DNA from 4 places in the Parashewanella tropica genome. Region 2 is predicted to be linked to each of the others. Evidence: predicted binding sites of a transcription regulator. Region 2 holds the regulator's gene; each other region holds the start of a gene.

Region 1 (4,209 bases), 200 kb from region 2:
TTTGAAACGAATTTTGACTCGATTATCATTAATGAAATATCGATACATTCTCCCAATGAGTTTTTCAGAATGAATGTATAAAGATTTACTCGTTTTCCAAGAAATTCTATCAAGATCACTCCAAATAGCTATGGTACCGTGCTCTGGGTTGTAATCTTCACCAATTGCTTCTCGCCAAACCTCTGGCACTGGCTTTTCAATAGGCTCTGGAACATTTTCTAAATTACCAGCTTCAATTTCATTCACATCTAAATATGTATAGTGGCAAATGCCATTTTGCCAACTATAAACATCTAATCTCCTGCACTGGGAAATAGTTGCACTTGGTAAGCCCATGCCAAACTTCCCAATCCCTGAGGAATCTTCTCTATGTAAGCCTCCGCCGAATTGAAGCGCTTGTTGTAAAACATGCTTTGCCATACCTTTACCATCATCGAATATAGCTACTTGGTCAACATGCTTAACTGCTCGTAGGCCACCTTGTTTTGATTTATCAATACACAACAATTGAACATTTGTAGCTGTTGCTTGAATACTATTATCAATTAATTCAGCAATTGCATGAGCAGCTGTTTTATAACCACTATCTCTCATCGAAGTGATAGCAAGGGATGCTGGGATGATGTTATTTTTCATATTTACTCTACTTCGTTCCAGTTATCATTCCAATGACCAAAAGCTTTACATAGACTTGTGAATTCTGGAATGTTATCTAATACCGTATAAATTTTGCATGATTCGTTACCACCGCTTTTTTTCCCTCTCATAGCTCTACCAGCCATCTGAGAATATAAAACTAACGACATCGTTGGTCTTGCAATAATCGCCACGTTCGTACATGGTGCATCAAAGCCTGTGGTTAGGATTCCAAAATTTATTAATATTCTTAGCTTTCTGTGCTTAAACTGTTGAATTTTAAACCGCCTCGACTGCACTGTATCTTCTGAAGATGTGACCGAGGCAGAAGGATAACCTAAGCAATTAAGTGTTTCAGATAGTGCTATAGCATGCTCAACGTTACATGCAAAAATAATAATTGAAGCCTCATTTTCATATTCTAGAATTGCTTGTTTGATAATCGCTGAGTTTCTAGATTCAACCGTAGAAAGATTTTTCAATAGCTGATTGAGCTCTTCCTTCACTTGTTTTGTTGTAAACTCTAAATTAGTACTTCCCTCGTAATCGATGGGTAAATACTGAGGCTCAGCAAGATACCTCTCATCTATCAAATATTGTATAGGTGATCTGTAACCTTCAACTGCCATAGTAATTTTATTTTCTGAGAAAAATTTTGACAGCTGCCTATCTTCCGTTTCATCGTCTAATGAGAACTTTCTCCCGGGGGTTGCTGATAAACCTATTAAAAACTTTTCTCTACCATTATTCAGTAATTCATTGACGGTTTCTTTATAAGTTTTAGCTATAGCCTTATGAGCCTCATCAAAAATAATCAATGAGACTTTATCTAAAAGTTTTTGAAAATAAGCCTTTTCGCTTCCATTTCTTCTTGAATTTAACCGCTGCAATCCTGCTGAAATGAAACCGGATTCTACAGAGCTCAAAGTTTTATTGGAGTCAGAATAATATGAATATACACTTACACCTCGATTACCGAGTGCACTCCAAGATTTATGAAACTCTATAGTCGCTTGCGCACATAGCTCTTCTGTATCGGCCAACCAAAGCACTAATCCGTCTTCTCGATTTGACAAGTGTGCTGAAGCAATACTCATAGCTGTTCTTGTTTTTCCTGCTCCTGTGGGTAAATGAATCAGAAGGCGGTCTTTCTCAGGGTCAGATATTAATGTATTTACTTTTCTAACAATATCTCTTTGATAAGGGTAAAGTGAATAGCTAGGCTGCGAATACAAAGTATCGACAGTTTTTTGTGATGATTGATTTGCTGCTGAATACTCGTCTTTGAGCCCTAAAAATTCAGCCCATTCAGTCAAAGTATTTGGAATATATTCCTGTAGGAAAGTCCAGTAATCTTCTTTTTTTAATCCTAACTTTTCGAGACCAAGTTTATTATCAATAAGATTTCGTGCTTCATTTTCACTCAAGCTTTTTATGATCAGATTTCTGAGCTTATTGTTTTCTATAAAATTGATAGCATCTTTATTGATCAAGGAGTCTACAATTTCTTTTTTCGTTAACTCTCTGTTCAAATAAGATTCAGCAATTTTTATTGCATTTTCTGATAGTAAAGGTATCAATGAATGTTCCGGACACCTATAAACTAAAGTTCTTAGCACAAACGTTACTCACTATTAAGTTCAAAAATAATACTTATAATAATTAGATCTAAGTAATTTCTTATGATAATTATGATAACATCTAGGATGTATAAAAAAAACGCTATTTATCACATATTTAGCTGTACGAAAACATAACAACTTCGCATCAAATTATTAATTTTTTTATACATTAAATTAGTGCATATAATTCAAGTCATTCAAAATATGGACTCACTGTATAAATATCCATAAATATGATGTTCATACTTTTATCTCAGTGAAAACCCGTATACACTTCATTTCTGGACAAATCCTCCAAAACAGCAGAAGCATGAAAGCAAAATTTACGGGACACGATACCTTCCCTCTTAGATATGGTTGGCTTTATAAAGCTGTTAACCACTTGAATTTAGGTGGAAAAATTCAGACTTCTAATGAAGAGTCAGTAAGAAAAGCCATTGTAAACCTCGGTGTTGGTAAAAACATGGTTAATGCCATTCGTTATTGGGCTGAAGCTTGTAACGTAATGTCTACTAATACTAAGTCTGAGCAATCCGTCACATTGCTAGGGAACTACCTTTTTGAAGATAAAGACCACGAAGGTAACGGAAGAGATCCTTACCTTGAACAAATTGGTTCGGTTTGGCTGATTCATTTTTGGTTGAATTTTAACTTCGAAACACTTACAAGTTATCGCTACTTTTTTAACTTTTCAAATGTACAGCATTTTGAAAAATCAAAATTAATTTCGGATGCAATTGACGATTGCAGCTTGATGGTTACAAACGATATTGGTAATCCGAATACCATCAAAAAAGATGTAGATTGTTTTCTAAATACATACTGTAAAAAGATTAAAAACACCTCTTCTAAAAAGAAAGAAACTGTTAACGAAGATCATTTTACCTCTCCTTTAGCGGAACTTGATTTAGTTCAAGAACTGGGTGGTGGTTTTTACATCAGTAAGTTAGATGAACGTGAGAGTTTACCTATTGAAATTTTTATCTACTCATTGCTCCATTTTATGAGAGTAGAGACTGCTGAATCTAAGATAAATACCATCGACTTTGATTCTTTACTGACAAAGCCATGTTCTCCCGGACGAATTTTTAGATTATCGGAAACGGGCTTAGGTCAAAAACTGGATGAAGCTCAAGAGATTACCAATAGCGATATATCTTGGATTGACTCACTCGGCTTAAGACAGGTGAAAATCTCAGATTCATTACTTAAAGAACCTCAAGCATTTTTAAATAAGTACTATGGCAACTGATCGCATGGCACAAGAACTCATTACAATTAACCAGAGATACAAAAGTTCAACAAGGATTGATAGCGAAGCACATGATTATCAAGAATTTGTTGATAGCTTTATCGTTCACGGTACAGCGATAAATGTTCTTGATACTATCAGTCGAGATATCTCTGGAAGTGCTCAAAGAACTTATACTTTAACTGGTCCTTATGGCTCTGGTAAATCTACTATTGCGCTATTTCTATCTTCACTTCTATCAAAAAATGTAGATGAGCGCCAATATGCACAATCAAAGTTAAATCAACACAGTGAAGCTTTGAAAGACTTTCAATCAAGATTGAACGTTAAAAAAGGCTGGCATATAGTCAAGCATGTATGTGGCTTAGAGTCGCCTGCGCACTCAATTCTAGTAAGTGTTAGTGAGTCTTTAAGCATTGAATACGATGTAAAACAGATTGCTCAACTAAATGACGAAGAGTGTCTAGAGCAAATTAAATCAGCCTTCACATTTAATGCTAAGCAGCATGATGGAATTGTTGTTCTGCTTGACGAGATGGGCAAGGCTTTAGATTTTCAATCCCGAGCCAATAAAGACCTGCATTTGTTTCAGTCTTTAGCCGACATATGCCAACAATCTTCCACACCAGTAGTATTAATAGGTTTTTTGCATCAGGCATTTATCGATTACGCCAAAAACAAAGATACAAAAGCACAACA
Region 2 (4,209 bases):
TCGACTTTTTTGTAGAATAAACCTGAAGAAAGTAACCCACCTTCTTCAAAATAGTATTCCAGTGCCAAATCTAAGCTGTCAGCGGTAAATGGGTCTAAGTCAGGATTACCACCCGAACCACGCCCTTGTTCATAGTTCAGTGCCAATGATGGTGCTAAATCACCTAAATGCGGTCTTGCAAAGGTTCGAGAACCCGCAAATCGCAAGATCACTTCTTCTGTAAGCTCTGCATTGATGTTGAAGGAAGGTAACCACTCCGCATAATCTTTGTTATCGGTAACATCTTCATAAATCGGCTTGTTATCAGCGTCTTTATTACCCGTATCAAAGAAATAATCTGCTGTGGTTTTGGTTTTCACATAACGCACGCCAAAGTTACCGCTAACGTAGATATCGCTGATCACAGTATCAAAATTGGCTTTTAGATACAGTGATGACACATCTTCAGAATAATCAAAGTGATCTTTTGGATTTTGGATGGTTGATTGCGAGCCAAAGCCATAGTGCTTACGAATTTCGGCATCTCTGCTCAATAAATACGTTGGGTTAATCGCCACATATTGTCCAAAGAACTGAGCACCACTGTATTTGCTCATAAAATTGTTCCAGCGACTCGGCTCAACTAATCCCAATGGATCCGTTGTGCCATAGGTTTTACCTGAAGCATCAAAAATATGGTTATTTTGGGTGTTTTTGATGGTTTCAAGTTTTGCCAGACGAATGCCAGCTTCTAGCGAGGTAATGAGTCCCTCATCAAAAAAGTAGTCAGCATCTAGCTTAAAGGCTTTTTCATTCGCACTGAGCTGGCGACTTAAGTGACGCCACTGCACCATATTAAAGTTGCCTTTATCCGCCACATTAAAGTCACCGAAGTCGACAGCTGGCGGTTGGTTAGGGAAACCACCTTGATTAACGGTTACTGGTAATTTGTCCCAGTTATCACGGATCCTTGAGTTACGAAACGCCGTTTCATTGTCGGTATCGATATAACTTGCTTCTGTGCTGATCGCCCAATTATCAAACTTGGTTTCAAATCCGACAGCGGCATCATAGGTTTTGGTATAACGATCATCAATCATGCTCAGTACATCAAACGTCATATCACTGAACTTAACGCTCTTTGCATAAGGCTTTTTAGCATTCACGCCTGTAAAGTCGGCATCAATAATGTTGGCAGCGTTAAAACCCCATACATACTCTTGACGCTTTTGCACAGAGGTATAATCGGTGTAACCACCATCAAAATAAAACTTGGTATCAGCATCTAACGCGTAATCCACACCAAGGGAATACACTTTACGCTCACGATCACCCCACGCTGGTGAAGAGTTCAGAGACTTAATTGCTTTAGCGCCTTCTGGCGCTTTGCCACTCGGGAAGTCACCTGTAATGTTGGAAAACTTGGAAACGCGAACTTGATCTTCACGGAAGGTACGCTCTAAGTAAGAAACACCAAGGATCACCCCCAGCTTTTCATCTTCACCGTCTAAATCCCAAACATTCCCCGTAACAATCGAGCCGCGTGGTGACCACTTTTTTGAAAGCTCACTGTAATGAGATTTAACGCTACCAGCAAAAGTAAAACCATCGAGGCTCAATGCATCAGTACGTTGAATATCCACTACGCCACCAATACCGCCCTCAATCAAATCCGCTGAAATGGATTTATACACTTTCACCGAGCCCACCAGCTCAGCAGGAATATCTTCAAAGCTGGCGAAACGGTTGATACTCACATCCGAAGAACCACCAAAGTAGTTACGGCCGTTCAGTAAGGTTGCCACTTCATCCAAACCACGAATGGCAATGCCAGAGGCTTCACCACGAGAACGGGTGATTTGAATCCCAGGAATACGCTGCAAAGACTCTGCAACGTTAATGTCAGGGAATTTACCAATGTCTTCTGCGGTGATCACATCCGACACTTCACTTGAATCTTTCTTCTGTGAAATCGAACTTACGATACTAGAACGAAGCCCAGTAACGATGATTTTTTCAACATCTTCATTAGATTGATTGTCGGTAGGCGTATTTGCAAGTGCCAATTGAGAACCAAAAATCAGTGACAAAGAACTTGCCACCACTGTGGGAGTCAGTTTTGTTTTCATTATCAATGTCCATATATGTTTATTTTTATAAGATACAGCATTAAATATGATAAATAATACATATAGAACAATCAACGACATTGAGGTATGTCTACTTAAAACGCAAGGTTTTTAAGTCAATAAAAAACAATGAGCTAGATTGTAGCGGTTAAATTTTAACTTCTTGAGTTCCATGCTTAATTGATTAACTCTTGCGCTACAGTAATTACTGTATATAATACCAGTAACACTGTATAGACAAACAGGCATTACGATGAGACCACTGACTCCAAGACAAGCTGAAATTTTAGAGCTGATCAAAAGTAATATTTCCGAAACGGGCATGCCACCGACACGCGCAGAAATTGCTCGCCGCCTTGGATTCCGAAGTGCCAATGCTGCCGAAGAGCATTTAAAAGCCCTAGCCAAAAAGGGTTACATTGAGATCATGCCGGGAACGTCACGTGGTATTCGTCTAACACAAGAAGTTACTGAACAAGAAACAGGGCTACCTTTAATTGGTCAAGTCGCCGCTGGTGCGCCTATTCTCGCTCAAGAACATGTTGAGCAGCATTATCAAGTTGATGCTCATCTATTTAAACCTGCTGCCGACTTTTTACTGCGAGTTCGTGGTGACAGCATGAAAGACATTGGTATCTTAGAAGGTGACTTATTAGCGGTACATAAGCAGCAACAAGCCAACAATGGACAAGTCGTTGTAGCGCGCTTAGAAGACGAAGTGACTGTTAAGCGTTTTGAACAAAAGGGAAATGTCGTTTACCTACATGCAGAAAATGAAGAGTATGCCCCTATAGAAGTTGATTTAACCTATGAGCAGTGTGAAATCGAAGGTTTAGCAGTCGGTGTGATACGCAATGGAGAATGGTTATGAGTATGCAATCAATAGGAACACAACACCATCCTGGACTTTGGCAAAGTGATAATGTTTGGCAGCCTCAAGCCATTAACACTGTGCAAACTCAGTCTTATGGGCTCACTGAACTTCAAACCCTTAGTCCACAACTGGCTCAGTTGAGCCATCAAGGGCGCTGGATAGTACTGATCAATCCGCCTAGCAATGACTACAAAACGATTTTGGCAAAAGCAGGGATAGCCATAAACAAAGTACTCTTGGTTCATACCAAAGACGAAGTCGAAACCTTATGGGCAATGGAGAAGGCACTGACTTCAGGCACCAGCAGCGCCGCGATTTGTTGGACCTCAAGCTTAGACATGAAAGATAAGCGCCGCTTACAGTTGATCACTAAAAGTGCTCGCGCCATGGGCATTATTTTCGAAACTGAAGCCGATATATCAAGCTCTATGCACAAAACGTCAACCATGACGGCTTACGCGCACTAAGGTTTCTGTAGTATTTGAGGCGAACTTCAATTATTACGGCATCGGTCTGAAGTTAATGACCTTTGCCTGAGAAGCAGCAGCTCTTCTTTATAGAGATAAACCTATCAGCGACTTCCTAACATTCCATAGTTTCTATTTCTCATTGTCACTGCAATTATTTTTTCATCACTTCTAGTCTGAATTTAAGCAAAATTTCAAAAACCTTAACTTGATCAATCGGTAAGCACCAAGTATGGTAACCTGAATAATAAATTAACAATTTATTATCATTTAATTGTTTTAATTAAAAGAAAGACATAAAAACCTAGCAAAATTCAATATGAATGCTTTGCTTAAAGTAAGGCAGAAAATTAAATCCGCTGAATTAGGTTGAAATGTCCCAGTGAAAAGCTGTCGTACTATTTGATTCGCTGTTAAGCGCCAAAGTGGAAACACCAAAGCAGTATGAAATAGCATTACCATTGTCGTACCGGAATAGACACGTCATATCGTCTCACCTCGGAGTTGTTGGAAATTAACCACTACGCTCTTAGATATCATCAAGCTTTTGGGAACCGGAGAGTTCGCATAGGGCTGTGGGATACTGTGTAACTCTTCTTTGTTTAGCAAAGGAGACGTCAAGTGAAGCGAGTGTTGTATTGTTTGTTGGGCGCACTGATGGTGCAGCCAGTTTGGGCCGAGTCGATGCGCCTGAATATGACCCAAGGGGTGACAGGGATAAGCCACGAAGTTTATCACCTGCACATGACTATTTTTTATA
Region 3 (4,209 bases), 1.1 Mb from region 2:
AGACAGCGGAACATTGGCTGACTGGGCTTTACTCACTTCAATGTAATAGCCATGCACACGGTTGTAGCCCACTTTTAGGGTTGGAATACCGGTTTGCTCGCGTTCACGAAGTTCCATTTGTTCTAGGTAACTCGTAGCACCATCACTCAGTTGACGCCACTCATCAAGCTCTGCGTTATAGCCTTCTTTGATGACGCCACCATCGCGGATCAGCATTGGCGGGTTATCTACAATGGCGTTTTGCAGTAACTCTAGTTCTGCTGGAAACTCGCCCAATAGTCGAGTTAATAGTTGTAGATGCGCTGACTCTGCATCTGACATCAAATTTTGAATTTCAGGTAACACTTCCAGTGCTTGGCGAAGTCGTGCAAAATCTCTTGGTCTTGCGGTTCGAAGTGCTAATCTGGCAATGATTCGTTCAACATCCCCTAACCCTTTTAGAAAGTCGTGTAGCTCATCATATAAATTGGCATCGATTAGTTCGGATACGGCTTGGTGACGAGCTTGAATGTGAGCATGATTGGTCAATGGCTGGTGGATCCAGCGTTGCAACATTCGACTGCCCATCGGCGTAGCCGTACTGTCGAGCACTGACGCTAAGGTATTATCAAACCCACCTGATAGGTTTTGAGTCAGTTCTAAGTTTTTACGAGTAGCTGCATCCAGTACAATACTGTCGTTTTGATTAAAACGAGTAATGGCATTAATGTGGGGCAGGGCGGCACGTTGAGTGTCTTTAACATACTGCATCAAACAACCTGCGGCTTGTAATGATAATCGGGCATCGCCAATGCCAAAGCCACGCAGATCTTTAGTACCAAATTGTTCAAGCAGCATTTTCATGCCAGTGTCGTAATCAAATTCCCATTCTGGGCGACGACGGCTACCTTTAATTGAGCCAATTAAGGTCAACTCTGAGAAATCTTCGCTATACAGTAATTCAGCAGGATTAGTACGTTGTAGCTCAGCTTCTAACGCTTCTAATGAGTTGAGTTCGCTAACGACAAATCGACCTGAAGCAACATCTAATGTGGCGTAACCGAATAGATTTTGTCGACCATAAACCGCAGCTAATAAGTTATCTTTGTGCTCTTGTAGCAAAGCTTCATCAGTAAGAGTGCCCGGAGTGATAATACGTACTACTTTACGCTCAACAGGACCTTTTGATGTCGCTGGATCGCCCACTTGCTCACAGATTGCAGCAGATTCACCTAATTGAACTAATTTTGCCAGATAGCCCTCAACTGAATGATAAGGTATACCTGCCATTGGGATAGGATTGCCACCGCTTTTGCCGCGTGCAGTAAGTGAAATCCCCAATAACTCAGCGGCACGTTTAGCGTCATCATAAAAAAGTTCGTAAAAATCCCCCATTCGATAAAACAGCAACATATCAGCATGTTGAGCTTTCATCGTAAGGTATTGACGCATCATTGGCGTGTGGCTGTCTAAGTTTGCTAGTTCGGCATTCATGGGAAAGAGAAAAGCCCTATCTCAATAAAAATCTTTGACGGCTATATTAGCAAGAATTAAATTCGTGATCCGATAAGAAGTTAAAAATTATTTTCAATAACACTTGATACTGTATGATTGTACAGTATACTAACTGACAATTAAATCGAATTGAGTTACATATCCACGAGGGAACAACAATGGCAGCAGATGCAAACAAAGAAAAAGCACTGAGCGCAGTATTGGGACAAATTGAAAAGCAATTTGGTAAAGGTTCTATCATGCGTTTGGGCGAAGACCGCTCAATGGATGTAGAAACCATTTCTACTGGTTCGCTGTCATTGGATGCCGCATTGGGTGCGGGTGGTTTACCAATGGGACGTATCGTTGAGATCTACGGTCCTGAATCTTCTGGTAAAACGACTTTGACCCTTGAAGTTATCGCAGCAGCGCAAAAACAAGGTAAGACCTGTGCCTTTATTGATGCCGAGCACGCGCTTGATCCTGGTTACGCTAAAAACCTAGGCGTAGATATTGATAACCTACTGTGTTCACAACCAGATACTGGTGAGCAAGCACTTGAAATTTGTGATGCATTAACTCGCTCTGGTGCGGTAGATGTCATCATTGTTGACTCGGTTGCGGCTCTTACTCCAAAAGCTGAAATTGAAGGCGAAATCGGTGATTCACACATGGGCTTAGCGGCTCGTATGATGAGCCAAGCTATGCGTAAGCTTGCGGGTAACCTAAAGCAGTCTAACACGTTACTTATCTTCATTAACCAGATCCGTATGAAGATTGGTGTAATGTTTGGTAACCCAGAAACCACAACTGGTGGTAACGCACTTAAATTCTACGCTTCTGTTCGTTTAGATATCCGTCGTACTGGTGCGATTAAAGAAGGCGACCAAGTTGTTGGTAACGAAACCCGCGTTAAAGTGGTTAAGAACAAGATTGCCGCACCATTTAAGCAAGCTGATTTCCAAATCCTTTATGGACAAGGTATCAACAGCAATGGTGAGTTAGTTGACCTAGGTGTTCAACATAAGATCATCGAAAAGGCTGGCGCTTGGTACAGTTATAAAGGTGACAAGATTGGTCAAGGTCGTGCAAATGCAGGTAAGTTTATGATTGAAAACCCTGCTGTTGCACAAGAGATCGATCAGCAACTTCGTGCTCTTCTTCTAGGTAAAGCAGAAGCTAATCAAGCTGCTGAAGGTGAAGAAAACGTTGATTTAGAAACTGGCGAAGTATTCTAAACCAGTGTCTAACACACCAACAGCCAAATCCTACGCGGTCAGCTTATTAGCTGGCCGTGATTATTCCCGCAAACAAATCCACGATAAACTCGTCAAAAAAGACTTCGAGCTTACAGATATCGAGATTGCCCTCGATGAATGTGAAGCTAGTGGCTACCTTAATGATTCTCGTTATGCAGAATCATTGCTGAGAAGTCATATCTATAAAGGTCATGGTGTAATTCGAATTCGCCAAGCCATGTCACTTAAAGGGCTATCTTCTGAAGTCATATCACAAGCGATAGAAAATTCAGATTGTGACTGGTTTGAACTTGCCAAAGAAAAAGCAATGAAAAAGTATGCGGGAAAACCGGCAGCAGGTTACAACGAGAAAGCTAAACGTATTCGCTTTTTATTGGGACAAGGATTCGATTACGAACAAGCCAATTATGCCTTGCATGTGAGTGAAGACGATTAATTCACTTTGATTATTTTCTCTAAACACACCCTAATCAATGAGTATATCGAAATTGATTTAAAGCCCATTTTAAGCTCTTTATTAAGCAGTTGCTTATTTTTTAATTCAAACCTTTTATAACATGTATTTCCGGTGGTTATCAGTATATAATCACCGCATTTCACTGTGGGCAAAAGCGAATAGAACAAAAACGTTGTCGCTTGCTGATTTAATCTTTCCAATTTCAGGACGAGTTCATGTATCAAACCACTGCCGCGCTTAGAACCGCGTTTTTAGAGTTTTTTGGTCGCAATGGTCACCAAATTGTCGATAGCAGTTCGTTGGTTCCGCACAACGATCCAACATTATTGTTTACCAATGCTGGTATGAACCAGTTCAAAGATTTGTTTTTAGGGCAAGAGAAGCGTTCTTATACTCGTGCCACTACATCACAGCGATGTGTACGTGCTGGTGGTAAACACAACGATTTGGATAATGTTGGTTACACCGCTCGTCACCATACCTTTTTTGAAATGCTGGGTAACTTCAGTTTTGGTGATTACTTTAAAGAAGATGCCATCAATTTTGCTTGGACGTTTTTAACTGAAGAGTTAAAGCTTCCAAAAGAAAAGCTTTGCGTTACGGTTTATGAAACTGATGATGAAGCATTCAGTATTTGGCGTGATAAAGTTGGTGTACCTGAAGATAGCATTATTCGCATTGGCGATAACAAAGGTGCTCAATACGCTTCTGACAACTTCTGGCAAATGGGTGACACTGGTCCTTGTGGTCCATGTACAGAGATCTTTTATGATCACGGTGAACACATTTGGGGTGGTCGTCCAGGTACTCCAGAAGAAGACGGTGATCGTTTCATTGAGATCTGGAACCTAGTATTCATGCAATACAACCGTCAACCAGACGGTACGATGGAGCCACTACCAAAACCATCTGTAGATACAGGGATGGGGATTGAGCGTATTGCTGCCATTTTGCAAGGTGGTCACTCAAACTACGACATCGACATTTTCCAGAAATTAATTGCTAAAGCAGCGGAACTTA
Region 4 (4,209 bases), 170 kb from region 2:
TGATGAATTCTATAATTTCAGGCAATTGATCTTCATAAGCACTTATTGTATTTGCAATCAATTCAACGATACGACCGTTACGAACATTATCTTCTTTAGTAGACATTATATCGGCCAATAAATCAGTTAAAGATTCCAGTTCTTGAACATTACGGATTACAGTCGGACTTTAATAACCACACCGCTAGAAAGCGTATGGCTTTGATGGCTCATAATCCTTCCAATAATTCATTGTTTCTACCAGAATACTGAATATACCTGGCGGCACAACAACTTGATTTTAAATATATTTTAGATATACAAAGTTGGCTCAGAGCCATATCTATAACTCTAGTATTTGTCGTACTTATAACTATCAAGAGGCGGAAAATCCCGCCTAAACTAACTGGATATTTTTCCATTTGGCCTATCAAATTGGGAATAAGACTCCACCAAATAGTGGAGAAATTTGTGCATTAACTCAACTCAGAAAAGGGATAAATAAAAAGTTTTGCCGAATGGTAATCAAAGGTGTTGACTATAATGACGTGGTATATCTCTTGGTTAATCATATCAACGAATGCTGATTGAGATGGCTCTTAATGGCAATCTAAAACCTGCATATCGTGGGTTTGGGCTTTAATTGGTGTATTTATTAATTTTGCGGCTCTTAAACTAGGCGTAGCCTCAGCTGCTATGCCTTGCCTTTCCATTTCTTTAGCAAAACGTTCACGCCATATCTGCGGCAACCCTTTGCGAACATGTAAGCGTTTACCATCAAACCCAAGATTCTTAACGGTTAGGTGAACGTGTGGACTGTCGGTATCAGTGTGCAGCGCCATAACGTATTGGTGATTGTTGGCGAATGTCTTTTTTGCGAACTCTCTTACGGCTTTTTTTACGGCTTTGGGTTCGGTACCATCAGGCATGGATAGAACAATGTGAGTACTATGACGAGTGTGTCTTTTGGTTTCGCTCTGCGGTTCTTCCCAGTCTTTAGCTAAAAGATGGAGTGACTGTTTATCTTGGTAGACCTGACCACATTCATCTTCAATTTCCAGCTTTCCATTACGACTGATGTAATCAAAATGGCTTTGGGTATGAGCTGCTGTGTAGCAATAACCGCTTATTTTCACCATGACTTCTGGCGGCTTTTTGCTGTATCGAGAAAGTGACTTGATGCGGTTGGATTTGTATCTAACATCACCTGATAATAGCCCTGAGATAGTGTCGTTAGTTAGGCTACTCATTGCAGTTACCTCTCTTTCTGCACATTATAGCTGTCTGTATCGGCTTTCTTTTTGATAGTTAGCAAATTACGGTACGAACTCAATGCACACTGGTTATAAAAAACAACTCACTTTTCTATCCAGCTCAGCGACTAAGCTATCCGACATAAATTGATATTTATCTTCAATTTCTAGATTAATGATCTTATGCAGGTATTTATCGTTAGTATATTGCTGTATGCGTTTGATATGTTCAGGCTCCATCACAAACACAATATCTGCCCAATCGAGCATTTCTTCACTGCAAATTTGGCTATTGTACTTCTCACACAATTTAAAGCTTAACCCTGCTGACTTATAAGTGTTATTCGGTTTTGTTTCGGTAAAGTAAACCTCAGCGGTCTTACTTCTTTGTATGTTCGCAGTGCAAAGAAAGAGTATTTTTTTCATAAGTCCATTTGTTATTCAGCTATAACACTCTCGTTATTAGCTATTCGATAGTCATTGATAGTATATATTTCTTCGCTCTCAAGTTGCCAACGGTGATAGCTTTGATGAATAAGCTTGTTCACTTTCGTTCTGTGGCCATTAAGACGTTTGGTTAGCATTTCTATCATGTCTTTGGTGACTTTGTTGCTTTCCCTAAATTCGATATTGAGCACTCTGGCGATTTGATTCAGGTTACGCCCAATAGCAGCCAGTTGACGGTTTGATTCTCTGAGTGCATTTACTTCTGAGTCAGTGATGATTGGATTGCGCTGAAGACTTGCAGTAACCGAAGCCTTTACCCAACTTGTTGGATTTATATAGCCCTCAGCTTTGGCTTGGGATTCCAGCTTTACAAATTCATGGCTGGATAGCCGAATGGTGATTTTATTGGTTTTGGCTTGTTTGAAAGGTTCATTATAAGCAATGTCAGGAACAGAGTGTTTGATGAGTTGTCGCATCATGCCAGATTCAGAAACACCTTGGCTTTTACAGTATGATTTCCAGTTAGATTTTTCATCGTCCGTTAAACGAATTTCAACCCTCGCCATTACGACCTCCAACATAGTGAAGAACAACCGCACATTGTAAGTCTGAGATTATCGCCATGATGGATATTTGTACAGTTAAAAGTCAGTCTTTTAGGGTTTTCAAACGATTAAATTTACTTGTACGGCAAATGCTGGCAAAGGTTACGGCATTTGCTGGCAGAAGCTACGGCAAACGCCATCAGTTTGCGAATCCTGCACTAGTTTTTAGAGAGGACTTTTCACTTTTACCGTATTCATCTCTTTTAGGGTGAAGAACATAAACAATCCACCAGCAAGTAAAAACTGTAAGTGAGATGAGCTTTCTTAAACCAAGATTAAGACTCTTAAATGTGTGAATTACCACGTTCTGTGATAATTTATCTCGATTCGGGAAAACAAAAGTTTAATCTTTACTATTTTTTGAGTAGCTATCCATTTTTCTACACTTTCACTTGTTTAGATGATTTTAGGTTTGAGTATGAATACACTTGCAGAACGGCTTGATTTTGTCATGAAAGAGGCTGGTATTAATCAGTCTGAACTTGCATCTCGTATTGGGATCAGGCAACAAGCAATCAGTCGTATGCTCACTGGCATTACTAAAAATTCTCGTTACTTCTTGCCTATATGTAATGAACTAAGCGTTAGTCCTAAATGGTTGATGGAAGGCATTGGTGATACTTATTCAAGAGATCTCAAAACCAATGCAGTTATCCGTCGTGTTCCATTATTAACGCTCAAGCAAGTGATTAATTGGCCACGAAACAGAGATGAAATCACAGATGATATGATTGATGCTTGGTGGGAAGTATCCAGCACAAATGTCGGTGAAGATGGCTACGCGATTAAAGTTCGTGGTGACGGAATGGAAGGTCAAGGACATCGCTGTATTTCTGAGGGCTGTATTCTCATTGTTGAGTCCACATCAGAATACGAATCGGGTGACTTGGTTATCGCTAAACTACCAACTTCATCATCTGCTTGTTTTAAGCAAATTGTCGATGAAGCTGATGCCACTTATTTGAAGTCTTTTAATCCAAACTACCCATTGATCAAGTTTGAAGATGGACAAGTGCTGGGTGTCGTTAAGCAGGCTATTTATGAGTATTACTAAGTTACTGAAGGCTAATTTATATTAACCTAATGGGTTTTAACTTTACGTGAACATGCTAATTCAAAGTTAATTGTTTGTACCTTGCAACTCTAATTGCATTTTTTATAATCAGATTCATAGCATTGACTAGCCAGTTCTTGGCTTTTCTCTATTTGAGTAGGAGACATCTTCCTTTCAAGACTTAATACTGCTTTTTCGGACTCACTATATCCATTAGCAATAGCAAGAATAAACCACTGTTTAGCTTTAATGTAATTCTTAGGCATACCTTTACCTTTGTAATACATCACACCTATATTATGTTGAGCCATAGCAAAGCCTTGTTTAGCAGACTTGGTATACCACTTTAATGCTATTTTGTAGCTTTGCGGCGTGCCTTGACCTCTTTCGTACATCAACCCTAAATTGTTTTGAGACGCTAAATTTCCTTGATTTGCCGCCTTGGTGAACCATTGAAGAGAAATTCTATAGTTTTTAGGTGTACCTATACCCTTTTGATATATCAGTGCTAGATTATGTTGAGCATTAGAATAACCTTGATTTGCGGCCTTGGTATACCACCGTCTCGCTATTTTATAATTTTCAATTAAAGGTTCGGAGTTCTCATATATTACACCAAGATTAAATTGTGCTAAAACATCACCTTGATACGCTGCTTTGGTGTACCAATGGATAGCTTTAGTTTCATTTATTGGTATACCTTTACCTTTTTGATACATCACTCCTAGATTATATTGAGCAACTGAAAGACCTTGATTAGCGGCGCGAGTAAACCATTTAAAAGCAACAAGATTATTTTTGGGCGTACCTTGCCCACTTTCATTCATAATACCTAAATTGTGTTGAGCATCTGCATCACCCTTATTAGCAG

The links. Region 2 encodes LexA, which represses DNA repair genes until DNA is damaged. Its sites were predicted from a motif close to TACTGTATNNNNATACAGTA; they were not measured.
Region 1: E2H97_RS17200 (DUF4007 family protein) is a predicted target of LexA. The motif match lies at 2,470-2,489, and genes of this name have one in related genera.
Region 3: recA (recombinase RecA) is a predicted target of LexA. The motif match lies at 1,581-1,600, and genes of this name have one in related genera.
Region 4: E2H97_RS17360 (LexA family protein) is a predicted target of LexA. The motif match lies at 2,458-2,477, and genes of this name have one in related genera.

Annotation. Positions count from the first base shown of each region.
Region 1 is NZ_CP037951.1:3,897,084-3,901,292, reverse strand. Features, by position in the region: gene E2H97_RS17210 (ATP-binding protein) at 1-636, opposite strand, end outside; gene E2H97_RS17205 (DEAD/DEAH box helicase) at 639-2,216, opposite strand; gene E2H97_RS17200 (DUF4007 family protein) at 2,569-3,510, shown strand; gene E2H97_RS17195 (ATP-binding protein) at 3,500-4,209, shown strand, end outside.
Region 2 is NZ_CP037951.1:4,097,183-4,101,391, forward strand. Features, by position in the region: gene E2H97_RS18200 (TonB-dependent receptor) at 1-2,108, opposite strand, end outside; gene lexA (transcriptional repressor LexA) at 2,362-2,979, shown strand; gene E2H97_RS18210 (cell division inhibitor SulA) at 2,976-3,449, shown strand; partial or broken gene coxB (cytochrome c oxidase subunit II) at 4,071-4,209, shown strand, end outside.
Region 3 is NZ_CP037951.1:2,983,066-2,987,274, reverse strand. Features, by position in the region: gene mutS (DNA mismatch repair protein MutS) at 1-1,473, opposite strand, end outside; gene recA (recombinase RecA) at 1,653-2,711, shown strand; gene E2H97_RS13080 (regulatory protein RecX) at 2,716-3,168, shown strand; gene alaS (alanine--tRNA ligase) at 3,405-4,209, shown strand, end outside.
Region 4 is NZ_CP037951.1:3,924,214-3,928,422, forward strand. Features, by position in the region: gene E2H97_RS18895 (hypothetical protein) at 1-106, opposite strand, end outside; gene E2H97_RS17345 (relaxase/mobilization nuclease domain-containing protein) at 579-1,229, opposite strand; gene E2H97_RS17350 (phosphotyrosine protein phosphatase) at 1,323-1,658, opposite strand; gene mobC (plasmid mobilization relaxosome protein MobC) at 1,670-2,245, opposite strand; gene E2H97_RS17360 (LexA family protein) at 2,703-3,338, shown strand; gene E2H97_RS17365 (tetratricopeptide repeat protein) at 3,428-4,209, opposite strand, start outside.